Regions from separate parts of the Mesorhizobium sp. WSM4817 genome, predicted to be linked through region 1. Evidence: predicted binding sites of a transcription regulator. Region 1 holds the regulator's gene; each other region holds the start of a gene.
The links. Region 1 encodes LexA, which represses DNA repair genes until DNA is damaged. Its sites were predicted from a motif close to TGTTCNNNNTGTGTTCNG; they were not measured.
Positions count from the first base shown of each region.

Region 1 (10,393 bases):
CGTCATGTTCCTGGCGGTCCTCAGCGCCTTGGCAATGCCTTTCGGCCTCGACGGCCCTTTCCTCTACATGATGGGCAAGGGCCTGACGGCGATGATTGCAATTTCGGGATGGATCTCGGAGCGTTCGCCCGTCGATGCAGTCGGCCTGATTTCGTTGCAATCGGTTCTGCTGGTGACGGTCGCCTTAGTCATCGCCACGATGGCGACGACATGGCTGCGGCTTGCGGCACTTCCCTTTGCGCTCGCCGGCCTGCTGACGATTTCCGAGACGCGCACCCCCGACGTGCTGATCTCGGAGGATGCGCATCTGGTGGCGCTGCCGATCGGCGGCGGCGAACTTGCCGTCAACCGGATGCGTTCGAACGAATTCACCACCGACAACTGGAAACATGCGCTGGTTTCAACAACGATCGTCGAGCCGGAGACATTCGAAAAAGGAGATGTGCGGTTCGACATCGCCGATCCGGCCGACCTGCCGCCGGGAGCGCCTTTCACCTGCACTGCCGGCCTGTGCCTGGCCCGGCATCCGTCCGGCGCGCTCATCGCGCTCGCCGACAACCGCAAAACCGCGCGGCCGGCCTGTGCCTTTGCGGATTTGATCGTCATCGACGATGCCACAGCCTATTACAAACCCTGCCGCAACCCGCTGGTTCTCGTCGTCACCAAACGGCAGCTCGCTCGCATGGGCAGTGCCGCCGTCTTCTTCGATCCGCTATCGGCGACAACGCGCGCAGAAATCCGTTTTGCCGTCAGACAGCCATACAGGCCTTGGCATGAGCAGCGGCGATTTTCGCGCGAGGCGAGGGGCCTGCCGCCATACCGCAGGGCCGAGAAACCCAAGAAGCCTGCCGTTCAGTAACGCCGGATCAGTCCGACGAGCTTGCCCTGCACCTTGACCCGGTCCGGCCCGAAGATGCGCGTCTCGTAGGCCGGATTGGCGGCTTCCAGTGCGATCGAGGCACCTTTGCGGCGGAATCGCTTCAGCGTCGCCTCCTCCTCGTCGACCAGAGCGACAATGATCTCGCCAGGCTGGGCGGTTTCGGCGTTGCGGATGATGACCGTGTCGCCGTCGAAGATGCCGGCCTCGATCATCGAATCACCCTTGACCTCCAGCGCGTAGTGCGTGCCGCCGGTGATCATGTCCGGTGGCACCGAGATCGAATGCGTCTGGTGCTGGATGGCGTCGATCGGCACACCGGCAGCGATGCGGCCCATCACCGGTATGGAGACGGTGGCAACGACGTCGTCGTCATTGCCGGCAGCACGCATGCGCGAAGGCGCTGGCTTGATCTGGCGTCCGAGGCCGCCCTGGCCAAGGGAGCCTTGAATGACGCTCGGCGAGAATTTGCGCGCCGCATTGAGGCCCGGCGCGATCGAATCGGGCAGGCGCAGCACCTCCAGCGCGCGGGCGCGGTTGGGCAGGCGGCGAATGAAACCGCGTTCCTCCAGCGCCGTGATCAGCCGGTGGATCCCCGATTTGGAGGCGAGGTCGAGCGCTTCCTTCATCTCGTCGAACGAGGGCGGAATGCCGCTTTCCTTCAGCCGTTCGTGGATGAACATCAGCAGTTCATGTTGTTTGCGTGTCAGCATCGCGACCCCCAACAGAATCAGAAAAACAAACCCAGAACAAACACTATCTGTTCCAGTTGTGTTCCGCAACCATTTAAAGTTTAATGAATGTGTTGACGTTTTGTTCAGCGTAGCATCAGCACGCTGCAGGCGGCGCCCGCTGCGGCTGCGGGAGCGAATGGCTCGCGCACGACCAGTCCGTTGGCGTCGGCCAGCATTCTGAGCATCGAGGAATCCTGGATACTGAACGGCGTTGCCTCAAGCGTGCCAGCTTCTTCCTTCACCACCGCGCGTACATAGTCCTGCCTGAGATCGTTAGCCGGCATGGCGGCGCCGAGCCGCGCCTGACGCATGTCCTGGCGGAAGGCGCGGCCGCCGAGCCGCGCCAGCAGCGGCTTCAGAAAGAGCTGCGTGCAGACCAGGCTGGCCACCGGATTGCCAGGCAGGCCGATGCAGCGGATGGCGCCCAGCCGCCCGAACATCAGTGGCTTGCCGGGCCGCATGGCGATTTTCCAGAAATCGAGCGCCATGCCTTCGCCGGTCAGCACGTCATGGACGAGGTCATGGTCGCCGACCGAGGCGCCGCCCAGCGTGACGATGACGTCCGCGCCTGCGGCGACGGCTTTTGTCACCAGCGCGGCGATCGCGTCCTTGCGGTCGGCGGCGATGCCGAGATCGAGGGCGCTGGCGCCGACCGAGCGGGCCGCGGCGGCGACGCCATAGGCATTGGAGGAGATGATCTGGCCGGGGCCAAGGTCGCTGCCCGGCGGCAGCAATTCGTCGCCGGTGGCGATGATGGCGACCAGCGGCCGTTTCACCACGCGGACCTGCTGGTGGTTGGCCGACGCCGCCAGCGACAATGCCGCCGGATCAAACAGGCGGCCTTTCTCCAGCAGCATGTCGCCCTGCGAGAAATCGAGCCCGAGGCGGCGGATGTTGCGGCCTTCAACCGTCGGCGCGGTCACTTCGACCATGCCGCCGCCGAGGTCGCGGACATTCTCCTGGATGACGATGGTGTCGGCGCCTCCGGGAAGCGGCGCGCCGGTGAAGATGCGCACGGCCTGCGCCGGGCCGACTGTCCCGGCAAAGCCGCGTCCGGCCGGCGCCATGCCGATCACCGAAAGTCTCGCGGGCACGGAGGCGACATCGTCGGCCCGCACGGCATAGCCGTCCATGGCCGACGCGTTGAATGGCGGCTGGGTGCGGAGCGCGATGAGCGGCTCCGCCAGCACGCGGTCGGCGGCATCCATCAGGGCGACGCTTTCAGCCTGCAAGGGCGCAGCATCCGCAAGCAGGTGCTCGAGCGCCTCGGCGACCGCAAGCAGCGCCATTATTGGCCTGCCCCCTGGGCATCCGCCTTGTAGTCGCCGGATTTGCCGCCGGTCTTTTCCACCAGCCTGATGCCGGAGATGGCCATGCCGCGATCGACCGCCTTGGCCATATCATAGATGGTCAGGCAGGCGACCGAGACGGCGGTCAGCGCTTCCATCTCGACGCCGGTCTTGCCGGTGACGCGGGCCAGCGCCGTGACCTTCAGGCCGGGCAGCTTCGCGTCAGGTTCGATGTCTACCGATATCTTGGTCAACAGCAGCGGATGGCAGAGCGGGATCAGCTCATGCGTCCTCTTGGCCGCCATGATGCCGGCGATGCGCGCCGTACCCAGCACGTCGCCCTTCCTGGCATCGCCGTCGAGAATCATTTTCAGCGTTTCGGGCCGCATCGAGACAAGACCTTCGGCGATTGCCGTGCGGGTCGTCTCCGCCTTGTCGCCGACATCGACCATATTGGCTTCGCCTTCTGCGCCAAGATGGGTGAGGGCGGCCGACATCGTCAGGTCACCCTGGAGCGACGTGCGTCCGTTTGGACGCACAAACTACACTCTGACGCTTTGTATCTATGCATCATGCTCTCCGAACATCGATTCCGATTTTCGGGCAGATGCATTGGCGGGCGCCTTGCCCGTCAAAAGCAGGTGCGTCGCAGTGGCCACGTCCAGTTGCCGCATCAGGCTCTCGCCGACGAGGAAAGTGCCAATGTCGCTCCGTTCCAGCCTGCGGCAGTCCTGGTGCGAGAAAATACCGCTCTCGCTGACCAGCAGCCGGTCGGCCGGCACCATCGCCGCGAGCCGCTCCGATGTCTCGATGCTGGTTTCGAATGTCCGGAGATTGCGGTTGTTGATGCCGATCAGCCGCGACGACAGTTTCAGCGCGCGTTCCGTCTCGGCCTCGTCATGCACCTCGACCAGCGCGTCCATGCCGAGCTCGAAAGCCGTCGTTTCGAGTTCCCTGGCCACGGCGTCATCGACGCTCGCCATGATGATCAGGATGGCGTCCGCGCCCCACGCACGGGCCTCGAACACCTGATAGGGCTCGAACAGAAAATCCTTGCGCAAAGCCGGCAATGTCACGGCGCTGCGCGCATCGGTGAGGAATTCAGGCGCCCCTTGGAAAGACGGCGCATCGGTCAGCACCGACAGGCAGGCAGCCCCACCTTTGGCATAGGCCTGGGCCAGCGCCGGCGGATCGAAATCGGCGCGGATCAGGCCCTTGGACGGGCTCGCCTTCTTGATCTCGGCGATCAGCGCGAAACTGCCGGATTTGCGTTTGGCTTCAAGGGCCGAGAGAAAGCCGCGCGGTGCATCGGTAGCCCTCGCCCGTGCCTTGATTTCGGCAAACGGCACCCGTGCCTTCGCCGCCGCGATCTCGTCGCGCTTGTAGGCTTCGATCTTGCGCAGGATATCAGACACGGCGCTATCCGTTTGAAATCTCGACCAGCCGGTCAAGCACCTTTAGCGCCCGGCCGCTGTCGATGGCTTGCGCCGCCGTCGCCATGCCATCGGCAAGCGTCGTCGCCTTTCCCGCCACCACCAGTCCGGCGCCGGCGTTCATCAGCACCGTATCGCGAAAGGCGCCGGCAGCGCCGCCCAGCATGTCGCGCAGCGCCTGGGCGTTGTAGGCGGCATCGCCGCCGCGCAACTCGTCCTTGGTATGCCGCTTCAGCCCGACCGCTTCCGGGGTCAGCGTAAAGCTGCGGATCTCGCCGCCGACCAGTTCGGCGACTTGGGTTTCGCCGGTGGTGGTGATCTCGTCATAGCCGTCGCCATGGGCGACCCAGGCGTGGTCGGCGCCCAGTGCCTTCAACGTCTCGGCCACCGGCATGATCCATTCCGGCAAGAAGACGCCAACCATCTGCCTGACGACACCAGCCGGATTGGAGAGCGGGCCAAGCAGGTTGAAGATTGTGCGGGTGCCGAGCTCGGCGCGGATCGGGCCGACATGCTTCATCGCCGGATGATGCGCCGGTGCGAACATGAAGCCGACGCCTGCGTCGTGGATGCAGCGGCCGATCGTTTCCGGCGGGATGTCGAGCTTGACGCCAAGCGCGGTCAGCACGTCGGCGGCGCCGGTCTGCGAGGACAGTCCGCGATTGCCGTGCTTGGCCACCGGCACGCCGCAGGCGGCGATGACGAACGCGGATGCGGTCGAGATGTTGACGCTGTGCGAATTGTCGCCGCCGGTGCCGACGATGTCGATGGCGCCAGCCGGCGCGTCGACGCGCAGCATCTTGGCGCGCATGGTGGCGACGGCGCCGGAAATCTCGCTCACAGTCTCGCCGCGCACGCGCAGCGCCATCAGGAAGCCGCCGATCTGGCCGGGCGTAGCGTCGCCCGACATGATGATGTCGAAGGCATCGCGCGCTTCCTCGAAGGAAAGGGAGCTGCCAGCGGCGACCTTGGCGATATGGGTCTTGAGCGCGCTCATCTGGTCAGGGCTTGGGCAACGGCGGTTTGGTCGATGCGAACGTCATATTGCGTCTGCAGCTGCGCCACCAACTGGTCGAGAAGGTCGTCGGACATGCCGGCGGTGAACGATTTCTGCTCGTCGTCCGGCACCGAGCTGGCGTCGGCTCCGGCAGGCTCGAACACTTCGGCAATCCTGAACAGGATCTGTCCGTCGCCGGTGGGCGAGGGGATCAATCCGGTCCCGCCTTCGCCTTCGCCGAACATAGCAGCCGCCCCTTCCTTGCCGAAATCGGCGTCGTCCGCCCCGCGCTTGACGCCGCGCTTGGTCTGCTTCTCAAGCTTGAGCTCGCTCGCGATCACGTCGAGCGTAGTGCCGGCCTCGAGACGCTTTTCGAGCTCCTGCGCTTTTGCGGTGAGCCGCTTGGTCGTTTCCGCCGCCGTCCAGTCGGCCACCACCTTCTGGCGGACTTCATCCAGCGTGCGGTCGCGGGCCGGCGTGACCGAATCCACCTCGTAGAACACGAAGCCGTTGTTGGCAGTGGTGAGGTCGGGATTCTCGGTACCGGGTTCGGCATCGAACACCGCCTTGATCAGCTCCGGCGATTCCGGCAGATCCTTGACGATGGCGCCGTCCGGCCTCAGGCCGGTGCGATCGATCGCGTCGACGGTGACGACCTTCAGCTTCAGTTTTTCGGCCGCTTGCTCGAGCGTGCTGCCCGAAGCGCGGCTGTCTTCGTAACTGTCATGCACGTCGAGCAGAATGCGGCTTGCCTCGCCCAGCGCCAGGTCCTTGCGGATGTCGGCGGCCACTTCGGCCAGCGGCTTCACCACTTCGGGCTTGATCTCGGTGACGCGCAGCAGCACCGGACCGAAGGCGCCCTGAACGACCGGGCTGACTTCGTTGACGTTGAGCGCAAACGCCGCATCCGCCACCGCCTTGTCGGCGATCTTGTCCTTGGACAGCGTGCCGAGCAGCGTGTCGGCCTGCGTCTTGCCCTCGGCGGCGACGAGTTTGTCGAATGTCGCGCCGGTCTTGAGTGAATCGAGCGCGGCCTTCGCGGCATCGGGCGTTTTGAACACGAGCTGTTCGATGGTGCGCGTTTCCGCCGTGGTGTAGCGCCCCTTGTTCTTGTTGTAGTCGTCGTTGACCTGCTGGTCGGTCACGGCACTCACATCCATGATGTCTTCCGGCTCGAGCCTGACATAGGAGAATTTGCGGTATTCGGGCGCCGCATAGGTCTTCTTGTTTTCCTCGAAATACGCCGAAAGCGTAGTGTCGGATGGCGCTTCGATCGGCTCGACCAGCGATTTCGGCAAGGTCAAATAGTCGATGGTGCGGTCTTCGCCACGATAAAGCGCGACCGCCTTCAAGAACGTATTCGGGGCCTTGAGGCCGTCCGAAACCGCCTCGACGATCTGCTGGCGCACAGCCACCTGGGCGCGATTCCTGAGATAGTCTTCCGGCCGCATGCCGACCTGTTGCAGTATGTATTCGAAAGTCCTTCTGTCGAAGTTGCCGCCGGGACCCTTGAAGGCCGGGTCTTCATGCGTGAGTTGGGCCAGCCGGTCCTTGGACAGCCCAAGCCCGAGCTTGCGGGCCTGCTCATCGAGGACCGCGCCCGACACGAGTTGCGCCAGCACCTGGTTGTCGAGGCCGAGCGCCGTCGCCTGCTCGCGGCTGATGCGCTGGCCGAATTGCTGCGACATCACGCTGATCTGCCGGTCATAGGCCAGCCGATACTCGTTGATCGACACTTCGGTGCCGCCGGCCGTGACAACGGCGTCGTGGCCTGCAAAACCACCGACCATCTGTCCGGAAATGCCCCAGACGGCGAAGCTCAACACCAACAATATCAGCAGCGCTTTCGCGATCCAGGTCCCAGCCGCGCTTCTCAAGATACCAAGCATGGTCACTTCCGATTTTTTCGCGCATTTTCGCATGCGCCGAGTCTGAAACAAGCGCAATAGCGTCCTTCCGGCCCACTGTCGATTGCTTTGTGGGCTGAGTTTGGTAGTGAGGACGCAGCCGAATATTGCCCGGAGAAGCAAATCCCATGACGCCTGGAATCCGCCCGCTGGTCGCCGGCAACTGGAAAATGAACGGCACCAGCGCCTCACTCAACGAACTCAGGATGATCGGCAACGGCTTCATGAGCGGGCTCGATGCCGAGACCGAAGCGCTGGTCTGCGTTCCGGCGACGCTGCTTGCGCATGCCGCGGAGATCTTGTCGCGCACGCCGGTCCGGGCCGGGGGCGAGGATTGCCACAGCAAGGAGAGCGGCGCCCATACCGGCTGTATTTCGGCCGAGATGCTGAAAGATGCGGGCGCCAGTCACGTCATCGTCGGCCATTCCGAACGCCGCGCCGATCAAAACGAGGACGACGCCATTGTCCAGGCAAAGGCGTCCGCCGCGTGGCGCGCCGGGCTGGTTGCCATCATCTGCATCGGCGAGACGAGAGCCGAGCGCGAGGCGGGCGCCACGCTCGACGTGCTGTCGCGCCAGGTCGCCGGCTCGGTGCCGCCGAATGCAACGGCATCGAATACCGTCATCGCCTACGAGCCGGTATGGGCGATCGGCACGGGGCTGACGCCGACTGCCGCCGACGTTGCTGAGGCGCATGCGCATATTCGCGAAAAACTGTCGGAAAAGCTTGGCAGCGCAGCGGCAAAGATGCGCATCCTCTATGGCGGCTCGGTCAAGCCGTCGAACGCGGTCGAACTGCTGGGCGTAAAAAATGTCGACGGCGCGCTGGTCGGCGGCGCCAGCCTGAAGGCGGCGGACTTTCTCGGCATTGCCGAAGCCTATCGAAACATCTCCTAAAGCGCGTCGCGTTTGGCCGGCCTAATGCGACGCGCTTTAGGTTGTTGTTTTTACGCATGTCGTTATCGCAAAACCGCTGCACACCCTCGGGTCAGGCCCAAGGGCATGCTTTTGCGCGACATGCTTTAGCATCGAAAGGCTGTCGGGCACTTTGGATACTGTGCCGCAGCGGAAAATGTTGCAACGGCGGCATTGCTTCCCATATTCCGGCCACGGGCTTGGAATTGCCGTCAAAGCATTGTATTGAGCCCGCCTCCAAATCACCGGTCGTATCTACGGCCGCGCAAGGCTTTGCCAGGATAACTAATGGAAACCGTACTGATCGTCGTCCACCTCATGGTTGTGCTCGCTCTTGTCGGCGTGGTGCTGCTGCAGCGCTCCGAAGGCGGCGGCCTCGGCATCGGCGGCGGATCGGGCTTCATGACCGCGCGCGGCGCCGCCAACGCGCTGACGCGGGCGACGGCGATCTTGGCGGCGGCGTTCTTCGCCACCTCGCTGACCTTGTCGATCGTCGCCCGTTACGGCGAGAAGCCGATCGATATTCTCGATCGCGTGCCTGTGACGAACGGCGGGGGCGGCGTGCTCAACCAGTTGCCTGGCACCACGACGCCGACACCGCCGTCCGGCAATACGGCGCCAACGCCGCCTTCCGGCAATGATGCCGCAGCCCCGGCTCCCGCTGCACCGCCAGCGGCGGGAGCGACCACGCCGCCGGCCACAAACGGCGCCACCCAGCCAGTAACGCCGCAGGTTCCAAACCAGTAATCAGCAGACGTCCGGCGCCGCGATCTGTTGTTGTTTGAACACAGTCGCGGCAAATGCCGCACGATCGCGAGGATTCGACCGGGCGCGGCACGCCAGGGCGCTTGAGGCGTCTCCGATTAATCGATTATAGATTGCGCGCGGCACATTCGGGGTCCTTGGGGGACGCCGGGCAACGCCGTGGCAACAAGCATTGAACGATCGGATCTTCGCCATGCAGCTTCGCAGCTTCATTTTAGCCGGCCTTTGGGCCGTGCTCAGCCTTGGTGCGCCCGCTTACGCGGCCATGCCGGCGGGCAATTCGGCCCCTGCAATCACAACTGACGTCGCCAACGTCGCCGCCAAAAGCGATTCGGCGCAACTAAAACTCCTCAAGAAGAAAAAAGACCCGACCGCGGCAGATCTTGCCCAGATCAGGAAGATCGAAGCCAAGATCGCGGCTGGCAAGCAGGCTGCTCGAGTAAAGGCCATCGAGGCAAGGAAGCTGGCGATGCGCGAGGCGGCCAAAGCCAAGTCGGACGCGGAACGGCGGGCGTTTCTTGCCAAAAAGGGCCTCGTCAAGAAGGATAAGTCCGCTGGCCAAGCCAGGCTGGCCAATGCTAGGCCGGTCAAGATCATCGACCCTATGCAACCCATCGCAGCAATCCAGTCGGCCGAGGCCATTCCCGCCGAGGCCATGAACGTCGCGCTGACCGGCAACAACGGCGAATTGCGCAGCGAGCCGGTCGGACAGAAGCCGCAGCGCGTCGGGCTGTTCGCCGGCCTGTTCGGCGGCACGTCCTCGTCGATGTCGTTGCTGCCCGAGACCCGCGCCCTCGATGCCGCGCTCGCCAGCAAGGAAGCCAGGAAGCAGTTCAAGGTGAGGCCGGAGTTCGTGCCGCAAGAGGTCGAGTTCACCGGCTATAGCCCCGGCACCATCGTCATCGATACCAGTGCGCGCCGCCTCTATCTCGTCGAATCCTCCTGGACCGCCCGCCGTTATGCGATTGCGGTCGGTCGTGACGGCCTGCAGTTCAAGGGCACGGTCGCCGTCGGCGACAAGCAGGAATGGCCCCGCTGGATCCCGACGCTCGACATGCAGAAGCGTGAGCCGAAGAATTACGGCCGGTACAAGGATGGCATGCCCGGCGGCGGCGATAACCCGCTCGGCGCGCGCGCCATCTATCTCTACGACGGCAGGAAGGACACCCATCTGCGTATTCACGGCACCATTGCGCCGCAGTCGATCGGGACGAGCTCCTCCAACGGCTGTTTCCGCATGATCAACGAGCACGTCATGGACCTTTATCGCAGAGTGAAAGTGGGCACCAAGGTCGTCATCATCTGACGCCTTGACGGGTCAAACAAAAGGGCCGGCCTCGCCGGCCCTTTTGTTTTGGTTCGAGCATCACCAGGGCGCCTTCTTGGGAAAAAGCCTTCGCGGCGGTTTTTTCTCTGGCGGAATCAATTCGGCCGCGTTAAGCGATGACTCCCATGGCGCGATATGTATTCATCACAG
Region 1 is NZ_JBVVQQ010000016.1:148,326-158,718, reverse strand. Features, by position in the region: gene AC0L2K_RS21935 (ComEC/Rec2 family competence protein) at 1-859, shown strand, start outside; gene lexA (transcriptional repressor LexA) at 853-1,590, opposite strand; gene AC0L2K_RS21925 (molybdopterin molybdotransferase MoeA) at 1,695-2,900, opposite strand; gene moaC (cyclic pyranopterin monophosphate synthase MoaC) at 2,900-3,397, opposite strand; gene trpC (indole-3-glycerol phosphate synthase TrpC) at 3,464-4,315, opposite strand; gene trpD (anthranilate phosphoribosyltransferase) at 4,320-5,330, opposite strand; gene AC0L2K_RS21905 (SurA N-terminal domain-containing protein) at 5,327-7,219, opposite strand; gene tpiA (triose-phosphate isomerase) at 7,366-8,133, shown strand; gene secG (preprotein translocase subunit SecG) at 8,440-8,898, shown strand; gene AC0L2K_RS21890 (L,D-transpeptidase) at 9,110-10,222, shown strand; gene AC0L2K_RS21885 (CTP synthase) at 10,360-10,393, shown strand, end outside.

Region 2 (10,393 bases), on a different contig from region 1:
CAATGCCATCAAGAAGCATGGCGTCGGCGTGAAATGCGCGACGATCACCCCCGACGAGCAGCGTGTCGAGGAATTCGGGCTGAAGAAGATGTGGAAGTCGCCGAACGGCACCATCCGCAACATCCTCGGTGGCACCATCTTTCGCGAGCCGATCATCATGAAGAACGTGCCGCGGCTGGTGCCCGGCTGGACCAAGCCGATCATCGTCGGCCGTCATGCCTTCGGCGACCAGTACCGCGCCACCGACTTCCGCTTCCCCGGCAAGGGCAAGCTGACGATCAAGTTCGTCGGCGAGGACGGCAAGGTGATCGAGCATGACGTGTTCGATGCGCCGGCCGCCGGCGTCGCCATGGCCATGTACAATCTCGACGACTCGATCCGCGAATTCGCCCGCGCCTCGCTCAATTACGGCCTGCTGCGCAACTACCCGGTCTACCTCTCGACCAAGAACACCATCCTCAAGGCCTATGACGGCCGCTTCAAGGACATTTTCCAGGAAGTCTACGAGGCAGAGTTCGAAGCCGAGTTCAAAGCCAAGAAGCTCTGGTACGAGCACCGGCTGATCGACGACATGGTCGCCTCCAGCCTGAAATGGTCGGGCGGCTATATCTGGGCCTGCAAGAACTATGATGGCGACGTGCAGTCGGACACCGTGGCGCAAGGTTTTGGGTCGCTCGGCCTGATGACCTCGGTGCTGATGACGCCGGACGGCAAGACGGTGGAGGCGGAGGCGGCGCACGGCACCGTCACCCGTCATTATCGGCAGCACCAGAAGGGCGAGGAAACCTCGACCAATTCGATCGCCTCGATCTTCGCCTGGACGCGCGGCCTGGCGCACCGCGCCAAACTCGACGACAATGCCGAGCTGATGCGTTTTGCCGAGACGCTGGAAAAAGTCTGCATCCAGACCGTCGAAGCCGGCTTCATGACCAAGGATCTGTCGCTGCTGATCGGTCCCGACCAGCCATGGCTTTCGACCACCGGCTTCCTCGACAAGATCGACGAGAATCTGCAGAAGGCAATGGCCTGACCAGCGTTGTGAGCAGGCCCGTCGTCTACGGGGCGGACTACAGCGTCTATGTGCGCATCGTCCGCCTCGCACTCGAGGAAAAAGGCATCGGCTACGAACTTGTGCCGGTCGACATCTTCGCGGCGGACGGCATTCCGGGCTGGTATTTCGACCATCAGCCGTTCGGCCGCATCCCGGCCTTCGAGCATGACGGGTTCCGCCTCCACGAGACCGGCGCGATCGCCCGCTATGTCGACGAAGCGTTCGACGGCCCGGCGTTGCAACCGATCGAAGCCCGGCCTCGCGCACGTATGAACCAGATCATCGGCATGCTCGACGCCTATGCCTATCGAGCCATGGTCTGGGATGTCGCCGTCGAGCGGCTGGAGAAAACGGCGCCTGACGAGGCTTTGATCGCCAATGGGCTTCTGCAGGCGGCGACAGTGCTTCGCGCACTCACCTCACTGAAAGCCGCCGGGCCGTGGCTGCTGGGCGAGCAACTGACGCTGGCCGACCTGCATGCAGCACCCATCATCGGCTATTTCGTCAAGGTCACTGAGGGGCAAAACCTGCTGGCGGAGTTTGCCGATATCCAGTCCTGGTGGGGTCACATCACCGGACGGGAGAGTTTTGCGAAGACCGAAAAGGCCGGGTGACAAAGTCCGAAAGGCCGAGGGACAGCACCCCCCTCTGTCCTGCCGGACATCTCCCCCTCAAGGGGGGAGATCGGATGTCACGATTGTTTTCGCCAATTTTCGACGTTGTGAAAAGGCAGGGCAATGAAGCTGCCAATCTCCCCCCTTGAGGGGGAGATGTCCGGCAGGACAGAGGGGGGTGCCTCCCAGCAACCGATCAGGCCGCCTCCAGAGCCGCCTTCACTGCAGCGATCGCGTCTTCGGCCCTCGATGCGTCCGGGCCGCCGGCCTGGGCCATGTCAGGCCGACCGCCGCCGCCCTGCCCGCCCAATGCCGCGGACGCCACGCGGACCAGATCGACCGCGCTGAAGCGGCCGGTCAGGTCGTCGGTGACGCCGACCACGACGCTGGCCTTGTTGTCCTCGCCGGCGCCGACGAAGACGACGACGCCGGAGCCGAGCGACTTCTTGCCGGCATCGGCCAACGGCTTCAAATCCTTCGGCGCAACGCCCGATACCGCCTTGCCGAGGAAGCCGACACCGGCAATGGTCTCGTTCTCGGCAGGCACGCCGGCTGGCGAGCGGTCGCCCAGCGCCAGTTTCTTGCGCGCTTCGGTCAGTTCCTTCTCGAGCTTCTTGCGCTCGTCGAGCAGCGCCTCGACGCGCGCCGGCACGTCGGCCGGCGAAATCTTCAGCGCCGCCGCGACCGCCTTCAGCCGCTTGTCCTGCTCGTCGAGATGCTTTCTGGCCGCCTCGCCGGTCAAGGCCTCGATGCGGCGCACGCCGGCAGCGACTGCACTGTCCGACACGATGCGCACCAGACCGATGTCGCCGGTCGCCCTGACATGCGTGCCGCCGCATAGCTCGACCGAATAAGGCCGGTTGGCCCTGGCGCCATGCAAGCCCGTGCCCATCGAAACGACGCGCACCTCGTCGCCATACTTTTCGCCGAACAGCGCCATGGCGCCTTCGGCGATGGCACCGTCAACCGACATCAGCCGCGTGATGACCGGACTGTTCTGGACGACGATCTCGTTCGCCATCCGCTCGACCTGTTCGATCTCGTCAGGCGAGATCGGCTTGTTGTGCGAAATGTCGAAGCGCAGACGCTCGGGCGCGACCAGTGAGCCCTTCTGCGCGACATGGGTGCCTAGCACCTCGCGCAGCGCTTCGTGGATCAGATGCGTCGCGGAATGGTTCGCGCGCAGCCTGGAGCGGCGCGCATGGTCGACCTTCAGCTCGACGGTCGCGCCCGTGTCGACCGTGCCGTCGGCCACCTTGCCGAGATGCACGAAAAGCCCGTCGGCCTTCTTCTGCGTATCGGAGATCTCGATTGAGAACCCTTCGCCTGAAATGACGCCGGTATCACCCACCTGGCCGCCGGATTCGCCATAGAACGGCGTCTGGTTGACGACTACGGCAACCGCCTCGCCGTTGGCGGCGCTGTCGACGATCTTGCCGTCCCTGACCAGCGCCTGGATGAGGCCTTCCGCCTGCTCGGTCTCGTAGCCGAGGAACTCGGTGGCGCCATGCTTCTCGCGCACCGGGAACCACACTGTTTCGGTCGCCGCCTCGCCGGAACCAGCCCAGCTCTTGCGCGCCTCGGCCTTCTGCTGCTCCATCGCATTGGTGAAGCCGGCAAGATCGACCGAGATGTTGCGCTGACGCAGCGCATCCTGCGTCAGATCGAGCGGAAAGCCATAGGTGTCGTAGAGCTTGAAGGCGGTCTCGCCATCCAGCATGTCGCCGGCACCCAGCTTTTCCGTCGCTTCCGAAAGCAGGCCCAAGCCGCGCACCAGCGTCTTGCGGAAACGGGTTTCTTCAAGCTTCAGCGTCTCGGTGATCATCTGTTCGCCGCGCACCAGTTCCGAATAGGCCTGGCCCATCTCGCGCACCAGCGCCGGCACCAGCCGCCACATCAGCGGATCACCGGCGCCCAAAAGCTGCCCATGGCGCATGGCGCGGCGCATGATGCGACGCAGCACGTAACCGCGGCCCTCATTGGACGGCAGCACGCCGTCGGCCACCAGAAAGCAGGACGAACGCAAATGGTCGGCGATGACGCGGAACGATCCGACGGTGTCGGCATCCGGACCGCGGCCGAGCGCGGATGACGCGGCCTCGATCAGGTGACGGAACAGGTCGGTCTCGAAGATGCTCTCGACCCCTTGCAGAATGGAGGCCATGCGCTCCAGGCCCATGCCGGTGTCGATCGACGGGCGCGGCAGGTCGATGCGCTCATCCTTCGTCACCTGTTCATACTGCATGAACACCAGGTTCCAGAATTCGAGGAAACGGTCGCCATCCTCCTCGGGGCTGCCGGGAGGGCCGCCCCAGATGTGCTCGCCACGGTCGATGAAGATCTCCGAGCACGGACCGCAAGGTCCGGTGTCGCCCATCGCCCAGAAATTGTCCGAGGTCGGAATGCGGATGATACGATCGTCGGAAAAGCCGGCGATCTTCTTCCAGTAGCCGGCAGCCTCGTCGTCGGTGTGATAGACCGTGACCAGCAGCTTGTCCTTCTTCAGCCCGAACTCCCTGGTGATCAGGTTCCAGGCAAGCTCGATGGCGCGCTCCTTGAAATAGTCGCCGAACGAGAAATTACCGAGCATCTCGAAGAAGGTCAGGTGGCGCGCGGTGTAGCCGACATTGTCGAGGTCGTTGTGCTTGCCGCCGGCGCGAACACTCTTCTGAGCCGTCGTGGCACGCGAGTAGGGTCGCTTTTCCAGGCCGGTGAAAACGTTCTTGAACTGCACCATGCCGGCATTGGTGAACATCAGTGTCGGGTCGTTGCGCGGCACCAGCGGGCTCGACGCGACGACCTCGTGACCCTCCTTGCGGAAATAGTCGAGGAATGTCGACCGGATCTCGTTCACGCCACTCATGAATACTGCCTTTTAGCTTTTAGAGAGAGCCGCCGGCGCGGCCGACGGCAAATGGACATGGCCTTTTAGCCGCCGCGTTGCACCCTGTCCAGAAACACGGAATTGGGCCAATTTGCGGGGCTTGCCGGTCATCTCGGCGCCACCGCTGAAACGCAAACCGCCGGCGCTAGGCCGGCGGTTCGAACGCAACAATACAGGACTCGATTACACAGGCTGGAGCTGATGCGCGGGAATCATGGCCAAACTCCGGCCACTGCCGAAGCCTACATGGCGCCGGCTTCGTCCTCGAAACCATCGTCTCCGCCTTCGGAACCACCATTCTCGAGGAACTTTTCCGCAATCAGCCCGGCATTCTGCCGTAGTGCCAATTCGATTTCGCGCGCCGTATCGGGATTGTCGCGCAGGAACAGTTTTGCATTCTCGCGGCCCTGGCCGAGACGCTGCGAATTGTAGGAGAACCAGGCGCCCGACTTTTCGACCACGCCAGCCTTGACGCCGAGGTCAACCAGCTCGCCGGTCTTGGACACGCCCTCGCCATACATGATATCGAACTCGACCACCTTGAAGGGCGGCGCCAGCTTGTTCTTGACCACCTTGACGCGGGTCTGGTTGCCGACGACCTCGTCGCGGTCCTTGACCGAGCCGATGCGGCGAATGTCGAGGCGCACCGAAGCGTAGAATTTCAGCGCGTTGCCGCCGGTCGTGGTCTCGGGCGAACCGAACATGACGCCGATCTTCATGCGGATCTGGTTGATGAAGATGACCATGGTGTTGGAGCGCGAGATCGAGGCGGTCAGCTTGCGCAGCGCCTGGCTCATCAGGCGGGCCTGCAGGCCGGGCAGCGAATCGCCCATCTCGCCTTCGATTTCGGCGCGCGGCGTCAGCGCCGCGACCGAATCGACCACCAGCACGTCGATGGCGCCGGAACGCACCAGCGTGTCGCAGATCTCCAGCGCCTGCTCGCCGGTATCGGGCTGCGAGATCAAGAGGTTTTCGAGGTCGACGCCGAGCTTGCGGGCATAGACCGGGTCGAGCGCGTGCTCGGCATCGACGAAGGCGCAGATGCCGCCCTTCTTCTGGGCCTCCGCCACAGTGTGCAGCGCCAGCGTCGTCTTGCCCGAGCTTTCCGGCCCGTAGATCTCGATGATGCGGCCGCGCGGCAGGCCGCCGACGCCGAGCGCGATGTCGAGGCCAAGCGAACCGGTCGGCACCGTTTCGATCTCGACGACCTGCTCGTTTGCGCCGAGCCGCATGATCGAGCCCTTGCCGAAGGCACGCTCGATTTGCGACAGCGCCGCATCCAGAGCCTTTGATTTGTCCACCGTTTTGTCCTCTACAAGCCGCAAAGAATTCTGAGCCATGATACATCACCCCTTGGTCGTCAATGAAGGCCGGACAATCCGTAATCCCTATCAATTTGTACCTTTTTTGTTCTCGATTGGCAAGGGGATACAACCGATTGAAAAAGCAACAATATCCGGATTTGTTCTTTTTTTGTTTCGTGTTTTCACCCAGGATGCATCCCGGCATCACCCGCAGGATTCTGCTAGGCATCTTCCGAATCGCGCCTCCGGTTGCCGGGTTCCGCCGGACAACCTAGTCTCCACCCGGCAGCAGCAAAGGTCATCTCACTGGGCATGATGAAGTCGCCGACGATCCTGGCAGTAGGCGGCGCCTATATCGAGCGGCGCGGCCAGGTTTCGGGCGCCTTCGTGCCGGCGGCGTCGAACCCCGGCACGATGCGCGAGGAAGTCGGCGGCGCCGTCTTCAATGCGCTGCGCTGCGCCGTGCGCCGCGGCGTCTCCGGCTCGCTGCTTTCGGTACGGGGCGGCGATGTTCTGGCCGATACGCTTTCACGCGCCATTGCTGCAGCCGGCATTGCCGATCTGTCCGTGGTGTTCCTCGATCGCACGACGCCGAGCAACACAGTGCTGATCGACGGCGACGGCGCGCTGATCGCCGGCCTCGCCGACATGGCGCTCTACGACCTGGCACTTGCCAAGCAGATCCGCCGTGCCAAGGTGCGCGAGGCAATCAGCACCGCTGATGCAGTCCTTTGCGACGCAAACCTGCCGTCGGCGGCGCTCGAGCGGCTGGTAGCGCTTGCAGCCGACAAGCCCGTGTTTGCACTTGCCGTTTCGCCCAGCAAGGCGGCGCGGCTGACGCTGGTGCTTGAGTTTCTGGCGATGGCCTTCATGAACCGGCACGAGGCCGGCGCGCTTACCGGCGCCGACGTCGATGCCGACGAGCGTGGCATTGTCGACGGCCTAAGACGCGCCGGCCTGAAAAGCGGCGTGGTCACCGCTGGCGACGGTCCGGTGCTGGGTTTCGACGCGGTCGGCGCCTTCTCGATCCTGCCGCCGAAAAAAGTCACGGTCGGCGCCGCCGATGCGCTGGCGGGCGCGACGATGGCCGCCCTGCTGCGCGGCCTGACGCTGGGCGCAGCGCTGCGCGAAGGCGTTGCCGCAGCAATGCTCGCCGTCGAGAGCGCCACCTTCACGAGCGCTATCTTTGCCGAGGCGCTGGCATTCGTGCCCGAGGCGCGCGACCTGGCTTGAAACCCTGGATGTTGGCGCCGCCCCTGAACCCCCTGCCGGGACCTTCTCCCCGTGAAGGACGGGGAGAAGGGGCTTGGCCGCGACGCCGGCGACCCTCTCCCCGTCCTTCACGGGGAGAGGGGCGGCGCCAACCTGGAGCGATTGTCTTTAGCTGAGTGGCTAGCGGACGCACCTATTTGCCGGCACGCAGCCCCGCCTCATAGGCCAGGCGTGCCCAGACCGCCATCTCATCCGGATCGTCGAAGGCGCTGTCGGGAACGCTCCAATACGGCATCGACACCAGCTTGCCGTGCCGCGACCCCGTATAGGTCCATTGCCGGCAGCCGGCCGCCTCGAATTCGGGCGCGCTTTCCGCATCGGCTTTCAGCATCAATTCGTCACGAATGACGATGGCGACGATCACGCCGTCGAAATAGATGCCCTTGCCGCCGAACATCTTGCGAATGCTGACCGGTCCGAGGCCTTCGAAAAGTTCGGCAATGCGTTCATTGTCCATGCCGCGATCATGTCACCCGGATTTCCCCTTGTCATCGCCGCAGCCGGCACCATCCTGACAAGTTGAAAGCCAATTTCGTCGGAGTTTTTCATGCCGCTTCTGCTCAAAGGGTCCTGCCGGTGCAATGCCGTCCGCTTCGAGGTGGAAAGCCACACGCCGGTGCCGTTCATGCTGTGCTACTGCTCGATCTGCCGCAAGCAGCAGGGCGGCGGTGGCTTTGCCATCAATCTCGGTGCCGATTTCGAGACGCTGAAAATCAAGGGCAAACGCCATCTTGGCGTCTACCAGGCCGAGATCGAGGACGACGAGCATCCGCAATGCGAGATCTCGTCAGGCGAGCGGAATTTCTGCAAAAAATGTGGTTCGGCACTGTGGCTCTATGACCGGACTTGGCCGGAGCTGGTCCACCCCTTCGCCTCGGCGATCGACACAGACCTGCCGAAACCGCCTGAAAAGGTGCACCTCATGCTGAAATACAAGGCGAACTGGGTCGAGCCCGAAATCGGCAAGGACGACAAGGTCTTCGACGTCTATCCCGAGGAATCGATCGCAGACTGGCACAAACGAACGGGAATGTGGGTGGATTAGCATTTCTTCGCCCCGTTTACATAGGCTAAGCCCCCTCACCCGGATTGCCAACCGAATTGCGAAGGGCAATTCGGGGCAATCCGACCTCTCCCCGAGGGGAGAGGAGGTCGCCAGCGTTGATGCAAGCCTCTTCTCCCCAGCGGGGAGAAGGTGGCCCGAAGGGCCGGATGAGGGGGACAACAGGGAGAAGGGAAATCAGGCCGATGCGCGCGCCTCGGCCAGGGCCTTCAGATCGGCCGGCTTGAGCTCCACCGATTCGCCGCAGCCGCAGGCCGAGCTCTGGTTCGGGTTGCGGAAGGTGAAGCCGGTGCGCAGCGTCGTCTGCTCGAAATCCATCTCGGTGCCGAACAGGAAAAGCGCTGCCTCAGGCGCGACATAGACATGGGCGCCGTCGCGCTCGATATGATCGTCCCTGGTGTTGGGCTCGGTCACCAGATCGACCGTATATTCCATGCCGGCGCAGCCGCCCTTCTTGATGCCAAGGCGAATGCCATGCGCATTCTCACGGGTCGCGACGATCTCGCGAACCCGATCGGCAGCCCTTTCGGTCATCGTGATGACGGCGAAGCGTCCCATTCTTTTTCTCCGCGTTCGCGCAGGTTCAAGGCCTGCGGAATGAGTCTTCACCTAAAATGGTGAAGTTTTCTGCCTGGCGCAAGTGCGCCTCAATACCAGCCCACCGCGACCTGCGCCTCTTCCGACATGCGGTCGGGCGACCAGGGCGGATCGAAGGTCATGTTGACCTCGACGCCGGAAACGCCTTCGACGGCGCCGACGGCATTTTCCACCCAGCCCGGCATTTCGCCGGCCACCGGGCAGCCCGGCGCGGTCAGGGTCATGTCGATCTTGACCGAGCGGTCGTCCTCGATATCGATCTTGTAGATCAGGCCGAGCTCATAGATGTCGGCCGGGATTTCCGGGTCGTAGACCGTCTTCAGCGCCGAAACGATGTCGTCGGTCAGCCGTGCCAGTTCGTCGGCGGGAATGGCCGAGGCGGAAACCACCTCATTGGCTGCCGTTTCCGACGTGGTCTCAGCGGTGTGGCCTGCATCATCCATGATCGTCATCCGAAGAACTTTCGCGCTTTTTCGAGCGCATCGGCCAAAGCGTCGACTTCGGCTCTGGTGTTATACATGCCGAACGATGCCCTGCATGTGGAGGTTACGCCAAAACGTTTCAACAGCGGCTGGGCGCAATGGGTGCCGGCACGGACGGCGACGCCTTGCCTGTCGATCACCATCGACACGTCGTGGGCATGAATGCCTTGCAGCTCGAAGGAGATGATGGCGCCCTTGTCAGGCGCATCGCCGAAGATGCGCAGCGAATTGATGGCGCGCAGCCGCTGATGGGCATAATCCCTGAGATCGGCCTCGTGGGCGGCGATGCGCTCGCGGCCGATCTTTTCCATATATTCGAGCGCCGCACCCAGCCCGATCGCCTGGACGATCGGCGGCGTGCCTGCCTCGAAACGGTGCGGCGGATCGTTGTAGGTGACGATGTCTTGCGTCACCTCCTCAATCATCTCGCCGCCGCCCATGAACGGGCGCATGCGCTCCAGCATGTCCTTCTTGCCATAGAGCACGCCGATGCCCGAGGGCCCATAAACCTTGTGGCCGGTGAAGACGAAGAAATCGCAGTCGAGGTCCTGCACGTCGATCGGCATGTGCACGGCGCTCTGGCTGCCGTCGACCAGCACCGGAATGCCGCGCGCATGCGCGATGCGGACGATCTCCTTGATCGGCGTCACGGTGCCCAGCGCATTCGACATGTGCGTGATGGCGACCAGTTTTGTGCGGTCGGTCAGCCGTTTCTCGAACTCCTCGATGTGGAAGATGCCGAGATCGTCGACCGGCACCCAGACCAGCTTCGCGCCCTGCCGCTCGCGGATGAAATGCCACGGCACGATGTTGGAATGGTGTTCCATGATCGACAGGACTATTTCATCGCCCTCGCCGATATTGGGCATGCCATAACCATAAGCAACGGTGTTGATCGCCGCGGTCGTGTTCGAGGTGAAGACGATGTTGTCGGTATCAGGCGCGTTCAGAAATCTTTGCACAATCTTGCGCGCGTTCTCAAAGGCGTCGGTCGCGGCATTCGACAGGAAATGCAGTCCGCGATGGACGTTGGCATATTCCTGGGCGTAGGCGTGCTGGATGGCGTCGAGCACGGCCTGCGGCTTCTGCGCCGAGGCGCCGTTGTCGAGATAGATCAGCGGTTTGC
Region 2 is NZ_JBVVQQ010000014.1:28,778-39,170, reverse strand. Features, by position in the region: gene AC0L2K_RS19595 (NADP-dependent isocitrate dehydrogenase) at 1-1,030, shown strand, start outside; gene AC0L2K_RS19590 (glutathione S-transferase family protein) at 1,039-1,665, shown strand; gene alaS (alanine--tRNA ligase) at 1,862-4,528, opposite strand; gene recA (recombinase RecA) at 4,792-5,889, opposite strand; gene AC0L2K_RS19575 (carbohydrate kinase family protein) at 6,166-7,086, shown strand; gene AC0L2K_RS19570 (TfoX/Sxy family protein) at 7,259-7,582, opposite strand; gene AC0L2K_RS19565 (GFA family protein) at 7,673-8,170, shown strand; gene sufA (Fe-S cluster assembly scaffold SufA) at 8,366-8,746, opposite strand; gene AC0L2K_RS19555 (SUF system Fe-S cluster assembly protein) at 8,836-9,228, opposite strand; gene AC0L2K_RS19550 (cysteine desulfurase) at 9,234-10,393, opposite strand, start outside.
Region 2: recA (recombinase RecA) is a predicted target of LexA. The motif match lies at 6,013-6,030, and genes of this name have one in related genera.

Region 3 (10,393 bases), on a different contig from region 1:
GTCGGGCAGGGCGATGCCGCCCCACAGATAGGTGGCGTCGAGCGCGGTCTGCATCGCGAACAGGATGTTGAAGATGACCAGCGCGCGAAGGATGGCGGCCTTGCCGAAGATGATGTCCTCGATCGCCCTGGCGGGTTTTGTCGTCGTCGTCACCGCGCTGACAGGGACAGGTGTCACCCGACGCGCAATGCGGCGCAAGAAGCGCGGCCGGCGCGGGCGCAAAAAAGCCCAGACGCCGGCAAGCACGACCAGCCAGAAGGCCAGCCGCGGCAGCTGGATGAGGTCGAGCAGTGCGTGGAGATCGATCAGCGACAGCCAGTATTCGATAACCGGATTGGCGGCGCCGAACAGCGCCAGAAACACTGCGCCCAGGGTCAGCGGCATGATCCAGACGGCGATCGCCGCGAAGCCGATGCGCCGCCGGCCAAGCCGCCGCGCCGCCTTGCGCCAGCGGACGAAATCGTGGACGAACCGAAACGGCGCTGCGAGCAGGAACAGCGCGACCTGGCCGGCAATGCGGGCAAATCCGCGCCGCAGCCGCCCGACCAGCGAAAGCGTAAAGACGGCCAGCGCCGCAAGCCCGATCGCGACGGACAGCGCGCTGACATTTTCAAGGAACGGCAGTAGCCCGACAAGCAGGGCAACGGGTTTGAACCAGGCCCGGCCGGCGCCGAGCATCGACGGCTGGAGCGCCGCGGCCGCGGCGGCCAGCGTCATGCCGAACAGGAAGAGCGTGATGCCGACCGGCTGTCCATAGAAGAAGAAATCGGCCAGCGCGGCAAGCAGGACGGCAACGCCGAAGCGCGCGCAAGTGCCCGGCGCGGCGGTAAGCAGCGATGTCATGATCGGGTTTTCTCAGCGGCTTTGATCCGGCCGGGGGGCGGAGATTTGCGGATGAAGGGAAAGAGAGTCGCCGAACGCGGCGGATCGATGAGCCAGCAACCGTCATCGCGGAGGGGCAGGGACCAACGGGGCTTTTCGCGCTCTTGCATGCGCCCTTTTCGCCGGCCGAAATGCAGGCAGCGAGGCGGGTCCGAGGAGATTTTCCGCAATGTTGTGCAGTTTTTGTGCAGGGTCAGGAATCACTTCAGCTTTGAATCCGCCCCGTCACCCCTTTCCGGGCGCTTGCGCTGCCCTCACCTGCCTGCCGGCATCCTCTCCCCGTATAGTGACGGGGAGAGGGGTGCTCTCATCGCCGGTTTCGCCAATCACCTGCGTTGCAAGAATGGCGTCGAGGCTGCGCCAGCCCCTTCTCCCCGTCCCTATACGGGGAGAAGTGCCCGGCAGGGCGATGAGGGGCGGCGCCAACTTCGATGATTGGCTTGCATCCAATGCAAGCTATGACTGCCCGAAGCGATTGCCCTGTGTGCTTGCTTCGATCGCCTCCAGGCGGCATAGATCAGGCATGACTGAAACCTGCCGCCCGCGCCGCTCGGTGCTTTACGTCCCGGCCTCGAATGACAAGGCGCTGGCCAAGATCTCGTCGCTGGCCTGCGATGCCGTCACCATCGATCTCGAAGATGCCGTCGCCCCGGCCGATAAGGTTTTTGCGCGCGAAAAACTGGCTGATATTTTCGCTCACCGCGCAAACCTGCGCTGCGAAATGGTCGTGCGCATCAACCCGCTCTCCAGCGAATGGGGCGCCAAGGACTTGCTGGCGGCGGCAAGCTGCGAGCCCGACGCCATCCTGCTGCCCAAGGTCGACACGCCGCGCGACGTCCTGGAAGCCGGCGACGTCCTCGACGACAATTTTTCACCCGACGCGGTGAAGCTGTGGGCGATGATCGAGACGCCCAAGGCGCTGCTCAACATCGGCCCGATTGCCGAGCTTTGCCGCGATCCGGCCTCGCGGCTGGTCTGTTTCGTTGCCGGAACGAACGACCTGATCAAGGACACCGGCATTCTCGCTACGCCCGACCGGCGCTATCTCACGCCATGGCTGATGCAGATGGTGCTCGCAGCACGCGCCGGTGGCCTCGACCTGCTCGACGGTGTCTTCAACGATTTTCGTGATCTGGACGCTTTTGCGCGCGAATGCACGGAAGCAGCCGCCATGGGGTTCGACGGCAAATCGCTGATCCACCCGGCCCAGATCGATGCCGCAAACCGCGCCTTTGCACCATCTGCCGAAGCCGTGGCCGAGGCGCGTGCGGTCAAGGAGGCCTTCGCGCTTGCCGAAAATGCCGGCAGGCAAGTCATTGCGCTGAACGGAAAAATGCTCGAGCGGCTGCATCTGGCGCAGGCCGAGAAACTGCTGGCGAAGGCGGCCGCCAGCGCGGCATGATTGGCAACTTATCACAGGAATGAAAAATGAAACTCTACCGCTTTCTGTCCGGCCCGGACGATTCCAGCTTCTGCCACAAGGTGACGGCGGCGCTGAACAAGGGCTGGCACCTGTTCGGCTCGCCAACCTATTCCTACGACAAGCAGACCAAGGTCATGCGCTGCGGCCAGGCCGTGGTGAAGGATGTCGAGGGCCAGGAATACGGCCCTGGCACCAAGCTCAGCGATTGGTGACATCGCATCGAGCATAAACATCTTCCAGATGTCGGCGGGCCAGCACCCCCCTCTGTCCTGCCGGACATCTCCCCCCTCAAGGGGGGAGATCGGATGTCGCATCGGCTTTCGCCAATCTTCAGAGTTGCAGGGTGTGCGGTGCGGGCCAAAGCTGCCAGTCTCCCCCCTTGAGGGGGAGATGTCCGGCAGGACAGAGGGGGGCCGCGAAGGAATGAGACGTCGATCCCTTTACTCGGCCGCCTCTTCGATCCGCTCCATATCATCGTCCGACAGGCCGAAATGGTGGCCGATCTCGTGGATCAGCACATGGGTGACGATATCGCCCAGCGTCTCCTCGTTCTCGGCCCAGTAGTCGAGGATGGCGCGGCGGTAGAGCGTGACGCGGTTCGGCCCCTCGCCGGTCTGCGGATTCCAGCGCTCGGCGATGCCGCGCCCCTCGAACAGGCCGAGCAGGTCGAAAGGCGTTTCCAGCGACAGGTCGTCCATGATTTCGTCGGTCGGGAATTCGGCGATCTGGATGACGATCTCGCCGGTCAGCTTGCGAAACTCCTCCGGCAGATGGGCGTAAGCTTCTAGCGCCAGGAACTCCATTTCCTCCATCGACGGCGAAAGCTCGTCGTGCCAGGTACGGGTTTTGTAGATGCGGGCCATGCTTTGTCCTTCTGATCCCGGCATATAGGCTTTCGCGCCGGACTCGGCAATTAGCCGGGTTGCCGCCTTTCGCTGACAGGAATAAATTCCCCATGACTCCGCTTGACTCTTCGGCCGCCCTCTGGAATCTATTAGAACATAACAGGAACAATTGTGAGTGGAAGCTGACCGTCATGGCGACAAGCGCCGTGGCGCGGGAGACTGTTTTTGCCCTGCGCCGCCAGATCGCGAAGATCGAGGGAACGCTGCCCGAGCGCCTGCAGGCGCCGGCCGCAGCCCCCGTTGATGCGCCCCGGAATCCAACAGCTGATGTCACGCCCAAAAAAATCGCGCCCAAAAATCTGACAATCGTCCGCCGCGGCCTCGCCGTGGCGCCGCCCGATGCGTTTCTGCGCACCGGCGCCGAAGATCTCGATACTGCGCTCGGCGGCGGCCTGCCGAAGGCGGCGCTGAGCGAGATCCATGGCGCCGCGACCCGCGATGCCGGGGCCGTCGCCGGCTTCGCCCTGTCGCTCGTCAGCCTGATCCTCAAACAGGGGCCGCGACTGCCGGTCCTGTGGATCGGCACCGCGGAAATCTTCCGCGAGGCCGGCTTCCCCTATGCCACAGGACTTCATCGCCTTTTCGGCATCGAGCCGGAGCAATTGCTGTTTTCCGAGGCGCCAAGGCTCCTCGATGCGCTGTGGACCGCCGAGGAGGCCGCCCGGATGACGGCGCTCGCCGCCGTCATCCTCGAAATCCGCGGCAGTCCGCAGCGGCTGGACCTCACCGCGACGCGGCGGCTGCACGCCCGGGCACAGAGCGCCGGCGGGCCGGTGTTTTTGCTGCGCCAGGCCGGCGAACCCGAGCCGACGGCGGCACCCGTCCGCCTCGTCCTGTCGGCGGCGCCGTCGGCACCACGCCAGACGATCGCCGGGCCGCTCGCCGGCTCGATCGGCCGTTCCGCCTTCACCGTCAGCATCGGCAAGAGCCGCACCGCCTTGCCAGGACAATTCACACTGGAGTGGAACCCCGATGAACGCAGTTTCGAGGAAAGAAGGGCCGGGGAAAGACGGCAAGAACGGGCAGCGAATCCTGTCCCTGTGGTTTCCGCATCTCGCCGCGGAAAGGATCCTGCGCCAGCGTCTGGGGCGGTCCTGGCGTTCGCGGCCGTCGGATCACCTGCCGCTGGTGATCAGCCATCGCCAGGCGAACGCGCAGCGCATCGCCGCCCTCGACGAGCGGGCTGAGGCGCTTCATCTGAAGCGCGGCATGGGCATAGCCGACGCGCGCGCCATGCATCCGTCGATCGACGTCGTGGAAGCCGATCCCGAGGCCGACCGCCGCCTGCTCGAAAGCCTCGCCGACTGGTGCGACCGCTACACCCCGCTGGTGGCGATCGACGCAGCCGATGGCCTGTTCCTCGACGTCACCGGCTGCACCCATCTTTTCGGCGGCGAACGGGCGATGCTGGACGACATCCTGTCGCGCTTTTTCCATCAGGGTTTCGATGTCCGCGCCGGCCTTGCCGCCACACCAGGTGCAGCCTGGGCGGCAGCGCGGTTTTCTGGTGATCGCATCGTCCCCGGTGGCGAGGAGGAGGCGCTTCTCGCACCCTTGCCGCTGACGGCGCTGCGCATCGAGCCTGACATCCGCGCCAGCCTGGAAAGCGTCGGCCTGCGCACGGCGGGCGCCGTCATGGCAGCACCGCGCGCGCCGCTCGCCCGCCGCTTCGGCAGATCGCTGCTTTTGCGTCTCGACCAGGCGCTCGGCCGCCTCGACGAGGCGGTGTCGCCGCGCCTGCCGGTGGCGCCGCTTTCGGTCGAACGCCATCTCGCCGAACCGATCATGCTGACCGACGAAATAGAGCGGCTGGTGAAAATGCTGGCGACGACATTGAAGGCGGACCTCGAGCGCCGCGGCGAGGGCGCAAGAAGGCTGGCGCTGCTGCTTTTCCGCGTCGACGGCGCCGTCAGCCGCATCGCCGTCGGCACCTCGCGGCCGTTGCGCGAGCCGTTGCTGATCCAGAAATTGTTCCACGAGAGGCTTGCCGCGCTCGAACAGGACATCGATGCCGGCTATGGCTTCGATCTCGTGCGCCTCTCGGTGCTGTCGGCCGCGGCCTTCGACATGCAGCAGGCGGATCTGACCGGCGAGACGCGCGATGACGGCGCCGACATCGCCCTTTTCGCCGACCGCATCCGCGCCCGGCTCGGTGACAGCGCGGTTTTGAAACCGGTTGCCGTCGAGAGTCATCTGCCCGAGCGCGCCGTCGCCACGCATCCCTATGCGGAGGCGCCGCAAAGGGTCTCTGCGCCGAAGCAGCCGGACAAGATACAAGACACCAGGCCTGTCTTGCGGCCGGAACGGCCGATCCGGCTGTTCCGTTCGCCCGAGCCGATCGAGGTGCCGGCCACCGAAATGCCAGAAGGACCGCCGATGAACTTCCGCTGGCGGCGCGCGCTCTACCGGGTGGCGCGCGCCGAAGGGCCGGAACGCATCGCCGCGGAATGGTGGCGGGAGGCAGCGGGGCAGGAAGCGACCCGGGATTATTTCCGCATCGAGGATAGCGACGGCCGCCGTTACTGGCTTTATCGCCAGGGTCTCTACGGCGCCTCGCAGGCGGCGCCGCGCTGGTTCATGCACGGGGTCTTCGCATGAATGCGCTGGCGGTCGTTCCCTACGCCGAATTCGGCATCCAGTCGAATTTCTCGTTCCTGCGCGGCGCCTCGAAACCGGAGGAGCTGGTGGTCGCGGCAAAGTTTTTGGGCTTTTCGTCGATCGGGCTTGCCGACCGCAACACGGTGGCTGGCGTCGTGCGCGCCTGGCAACAGGCCAAGGTGGAAGGTCTTTCCTGTCATCCCGGCTGCCGCCTGGTTTTTTGTGATGGCACGCCCGACGTTCTCGCCTATCCGCAGGACCGCAAGGGCTGGGGCCATCTGTGCCGCATGCTGACGCAGGCCAATATGCGCGACGACAGCGAAAAGGGCGCACCGCTGCTCTATCGCGACGACCTTTTCGAATGGGGCGATCGCATGTCGCTGGCGATCCTGCCGGATTTGTCGGCGCCGGCGCAGGATCTCAGGCTGATCAGCCGCCTGAAAGATCGCTTCGGCAAGACCCTGCGGCTTGCCGTTTCGCCGGATTATCACGGCAACGACCGCTACCGTATCGAGCAGGCGGCTGCCATGGCCGAGGCATCAGGCATTCGGCTGATGGCGACCAACGACGTTCTTTACCATACGTCCGAACGGCGCCGGTTGCAGGACGTGCTGACGGCGATCCGCCTCAACCTGCCTGTTGCCGAAGCCGGGCTGGAACTGGCGGCCAATGCCGAGCGCCATTTGAAACCGCCAATGGAGATGGCGCGGCTGTTCCGGCGGCATCCGCAGGCACTGGCGCAAACGCAGCACTTTGCCGGCGAATTGAGCTTCTCTCTCAGTGACCTCCAATATAACTATCCCGACGAACCGACGGAATCGGGCCTCGGGCCCCAGGCCGAGCTGGAAAGGCTGGCTCGGGAGGGAGCCGCGATACGCTATCCCTCGGGCGTTCCCGCCGATGTGACCAGGCGCATCCGCGAAGAACTCGCTTTGATCGAGCGCCTGAATTACGCGCGCTATTTCCTGACTGTCTACGACATCGTCAAATTCGCCCGCAGCCAGGGCATACTCTGCCAGGGACGTGGCTCCGCGGCCAACTCGGTGGTCTGCTATTGCATCGGCATCACCGAAGTGGGGCCTGAGCGGATCGATTCGCTTTTCGAGCGTTTCATTTCCGAGGAAAGAAACGAGCCGCCCGACATCGATGTCGACTTCGAGCATGAAAGGCGCGAGGAGGTCATCCAGTATATCTACTCGAAATACAGCGCCAAGCGCACCGCGCTGGCCGCGGCCGTCGTCAGCTATCGGGGCCGGTCGGCGATGCGCGAAGTGGCCAAGGCGATGGGCCTGTCGGACGATGTCAGGAGCGCGCTGTCCAGCTCGATCTGGGGCTGGTCGACCTCGGAGCTCGGCGAAAAGGAGACCAGGGCCGGCGGCCTCGATCAGACCGATCCGTCGACAAGGCAGGTGATCGAATGCGCCAACGAGATCATGGGCTTTCCCCGTCATCTGTCGCAGCATGTCGGCGGCTTCGTCATCACCAGGGATCGGCTCGACGAGATCGTGCCCATCATGAAGACGGCGATGGACGAGCGCAAGATGGTCGAGTGGGATAAGGACGATCTCGACGCGGTGAAAATCCTCAAAGTCGACGTGCTGGCGCTCGGCATGCTGACCTGCCTGCAGCGCGCCTTCACGCTGCTTGAAGATCATTATCCCGATGCGCGGGATGATTTTGGCCGGCCCTATGTGCTGGCCACCCTCCCTGCCGAGGACAAACATGTCTACGACATGATCTGCCGTGCCGACACGATCGGCGTCTTCCAGATCGAATCGCGCGCCCAGATGTCGATGCTGCCGCGGCTCAGGCCGAAAACATTCTATGACCTCGTCATCGAGGTGGCGATCGTGCGGCCCGGCCCGATCCAGGGCGACATGGTCCACCCCTATCTGCGCCGCCGGCAGGGCAAGGAAAGGCCCGAATATCCCAAGCCGGAACTGGAAGAGATACTCGGCAGGACGCTGGGCGTGCCGCTGTTCCAGGAACAGGCGATGAAGATCGCCATTGTCGCCGGCGGCTTCAGGCCGGGCGAGGCCGATGAACTGCGCCGCGCCATGGCCACTTTCAAGCGCACCGGCACGATCGGCAATTATCGCAGGCGGATGGTCGACGGCATGATTTTGCGGGGTTACGAAAAGGACTTCGCCGAGCGCTGCTTCAAGCAGATCGAGGGTTTTGGCGAATATGGCTTTCCCGAAAGCCATGCCGCCTCCTTCGCCCTGCTGGTTTATGCCTCCTGCTGGTTCAAGACCTTCTATCCCGACGTGTTCTGCGCCGCGATCCTGAATTCCCAGCCGATGGGGTTTTATCAGCCGGCTCAGCTTGTCCGCGACGCGCGCGACCATGGCGTTGAAATCCGCGAGGTCGACGTCAATTTTTCCGGTTGGGACTGCGCGCTGGAGGAAGTGCCTTTCGATCCAACCCGCATCCTCGACCGCCATGCCCAGATGCGCGGCATCATCCGGACCAATCATGCCGTCCGGCTGGGCTTTCGCCAGGTCAAGGGCCTGTCGAAGGAGCGCATGGAGGTGTTTGTCGCCAGACGCGGCGACGGCTACACATCCGTTCGCGATGTCTGGCTGCGCTCGGGCCTCCATGTCGATGAGATCGAGAAGCTGGCGCAAGCCGACGCTTTCCGTTCGCTCGGCCTCGACCGCCGCGACGCCCTGTGGGCGGTCCGCGCGCTCGACGGCAGGAGTGCCACGGAGACCCTGCCGCTGTTCGACCGGCCGGCGATTCGCTTGCGCGATCTCGAGCCCGAGACCAGGCTGCCGACAATGCCGCTTGGCGAGCACGTCGTCCACGACTACCGCTCGCTCGGCCTGTCGCTGAAGGCGCATCCGTTGGCCTTTCTGCGCCAGCGGCTCGACCGTTCCGGCGTCACCCCCAATGCGCGCCTCGGCCAGGTTCGGGACGGCAAGCGCGTTTCGGTCGCCGGCCTTGTCCTGGTGCGGCAGCGGCCGGGTAACGCCAAAGCGATTTTCCTGACGCTGGAAGACGAGCAGGCGGTCGCCAACGTCATTTTTTGGGAAAGGACCTTCAACCGCTACCGGCCCATTGTCATGGGCGCGCGGCTGATCCGCGTCACCGGCAAACTGCAGTCGGAATCGGACGTCATCCATATCGTCGCCGACAAGGTCGAGGACCTGACACCCTGGCTGTCCGTGCTTTTGCAGGAGAAGCCCGATGTCCCTGTCGTGCAAAACGACCGGCAGGACATCGCGGGGAAGGCAGAAAGGGTCATGCCCAAGGGGCGCAATTTTCAATAGGGGATGTGTCGGCGGGACAGCGAAGGATCACCACGCTTCAGGACGGCCCACCCAACCGCGGCGGCGGCAATCCGTCGTCGAAGGGGAGCGAGCGTGCCTCCGAAGGCAGCATGATCGGAATGCCGTCACGCACCGGATAGGCAAGCCGTGCGACCCTCGAGATGAGCTCGCTGCGCTCCGGATCCCAGCTAAGCGGACCCTTGGTCAGCGGGCAGGCCAGCAATTCCAGCAGCTTGGGGTCGACATTGGCCTTCTTTCCCTCACGCCCATCCACCATTTTTGTCAGTCCTCTCGTTCGTCCTCAGTCTTCGTGCGTTGACGCTGCCCCCTCACCTGCCGGCATCCTCTCCCCGTATAGTGACGGGGAGAGGGACGCTCTCATCGATGGTTTCGCCAATCACCCGCGTTGCAGAACGTCCGCCAAGGCTGCCGACAGCCCCTTCTCCCCGTCCCTATACGGGGAGAAGTGCCGGGCGATGAGGGCGGCGCCGACTTCCGCAATTGGCTTAGTCCCAGCGTTCCTTTTACTTTGCCTACTGCAAACTCGAGCCGAAATCCTCGTTTTCGCGTGCCAGCGCCATTTCGGTGATGGCGATCAGGGTTTCGGCGCGTGTCTTCAGGTCCGCCGCTTCGAGCAGCGCCTGTTTCTCGGCCGGCCCGTAGGGCGCCATCATCGACAGCGCATTGACCAGCATGGCGTTTTCGGCGCGGCTGACGCTTTCCCAGTCGGCTTCAAGATCGTTGGCCTGCAAATAGGCGCGAAATGCCTTGAGCAGCGCCGGCCGGTCGATCTCGGCCTCGGCTTGATCTTCGTCGAGATCGGTGAGAAACGGTGCAAACCGGCACTGGCGGAAGGGCGTCTTGACCACAAGCTCCTGCACGATGCGGAACCGGCACACACCTTGCAGCGAAATCAGGTAGCGGCCGTCGCCGCTCTCGGAAAGCGCGATGATACGGCCGGCGCAGCCGACATTGCAAAGCGCCGGCTCGCCGTCGGGACGCCGCGCGCCGTCGAGGCTGGGCTGTATGACGCCGATCAGCCGCGATCCGGCGATCGCCTCATCGACCATCTCCAGATAGCGCGGCTCGAAAATGTTGAGCGGCATGCGGCCGCCCGGCAGCAGCAAGGCGCCTTCAAGCGGGAAGATCGGCACCGTCGGCGGCAAATCCGTATCGAGCCGGTAATGCGCGTTTCCCGCCTGCACTTCAAACCTCCGCTCGCTCCCTCAAGAAGCGCACCAAGCCCGCCCATCCTTTCGCAACCTGGCGCATAATCGCCAGCAAGCGAAGAACGGATCGGTCAGGCCTCCTAA
Region 3 is NZ_JBVVQQ010000001.1:247,139-257,531, forward strand. Features, by position in the region: gene AC0L2K_RS01205 (DUF4153 domain-containing protein) at 1-843, opposite strand, end outside; gene AC0L2K_RS01210 (HpcH/HpaI aldolase/citrate lyase family protein) at 1,406-2,284, shown strand; gene AC0L2K_RS01215 (DUF1737 domain-containing protein) at 2,311-2,517, shown strand; gene AC0L2K_RS01220 (metallopeptidase family protein) at 2,746-3,168, opposite strand; gene AC0L2K_RS01225 (ImuA family protein) at 3,342-4,397, shown strand; gene AC0L2K_RS01230 (DUF6504 family protein) at 4,339-5,808, shown strand; gene AC0L2K_RS01235 (error-prone DNA polymerase) at 5,805-9,080, shown strand; gene AC0L2K_RS01240 (Trm112 family protein) at 9,118-9,357, opposite strand; gene AC0L2K_RS01245 (LON peptidase substrate-binding domain-containing protein) at 9,614-10,285, opposite strand.
Region 3: AC0L2K_RS01225 (ImuA family protein) is a predicted target of LexA. The motif match lies at 3,301-3,318, and genes of this name have one in related genera.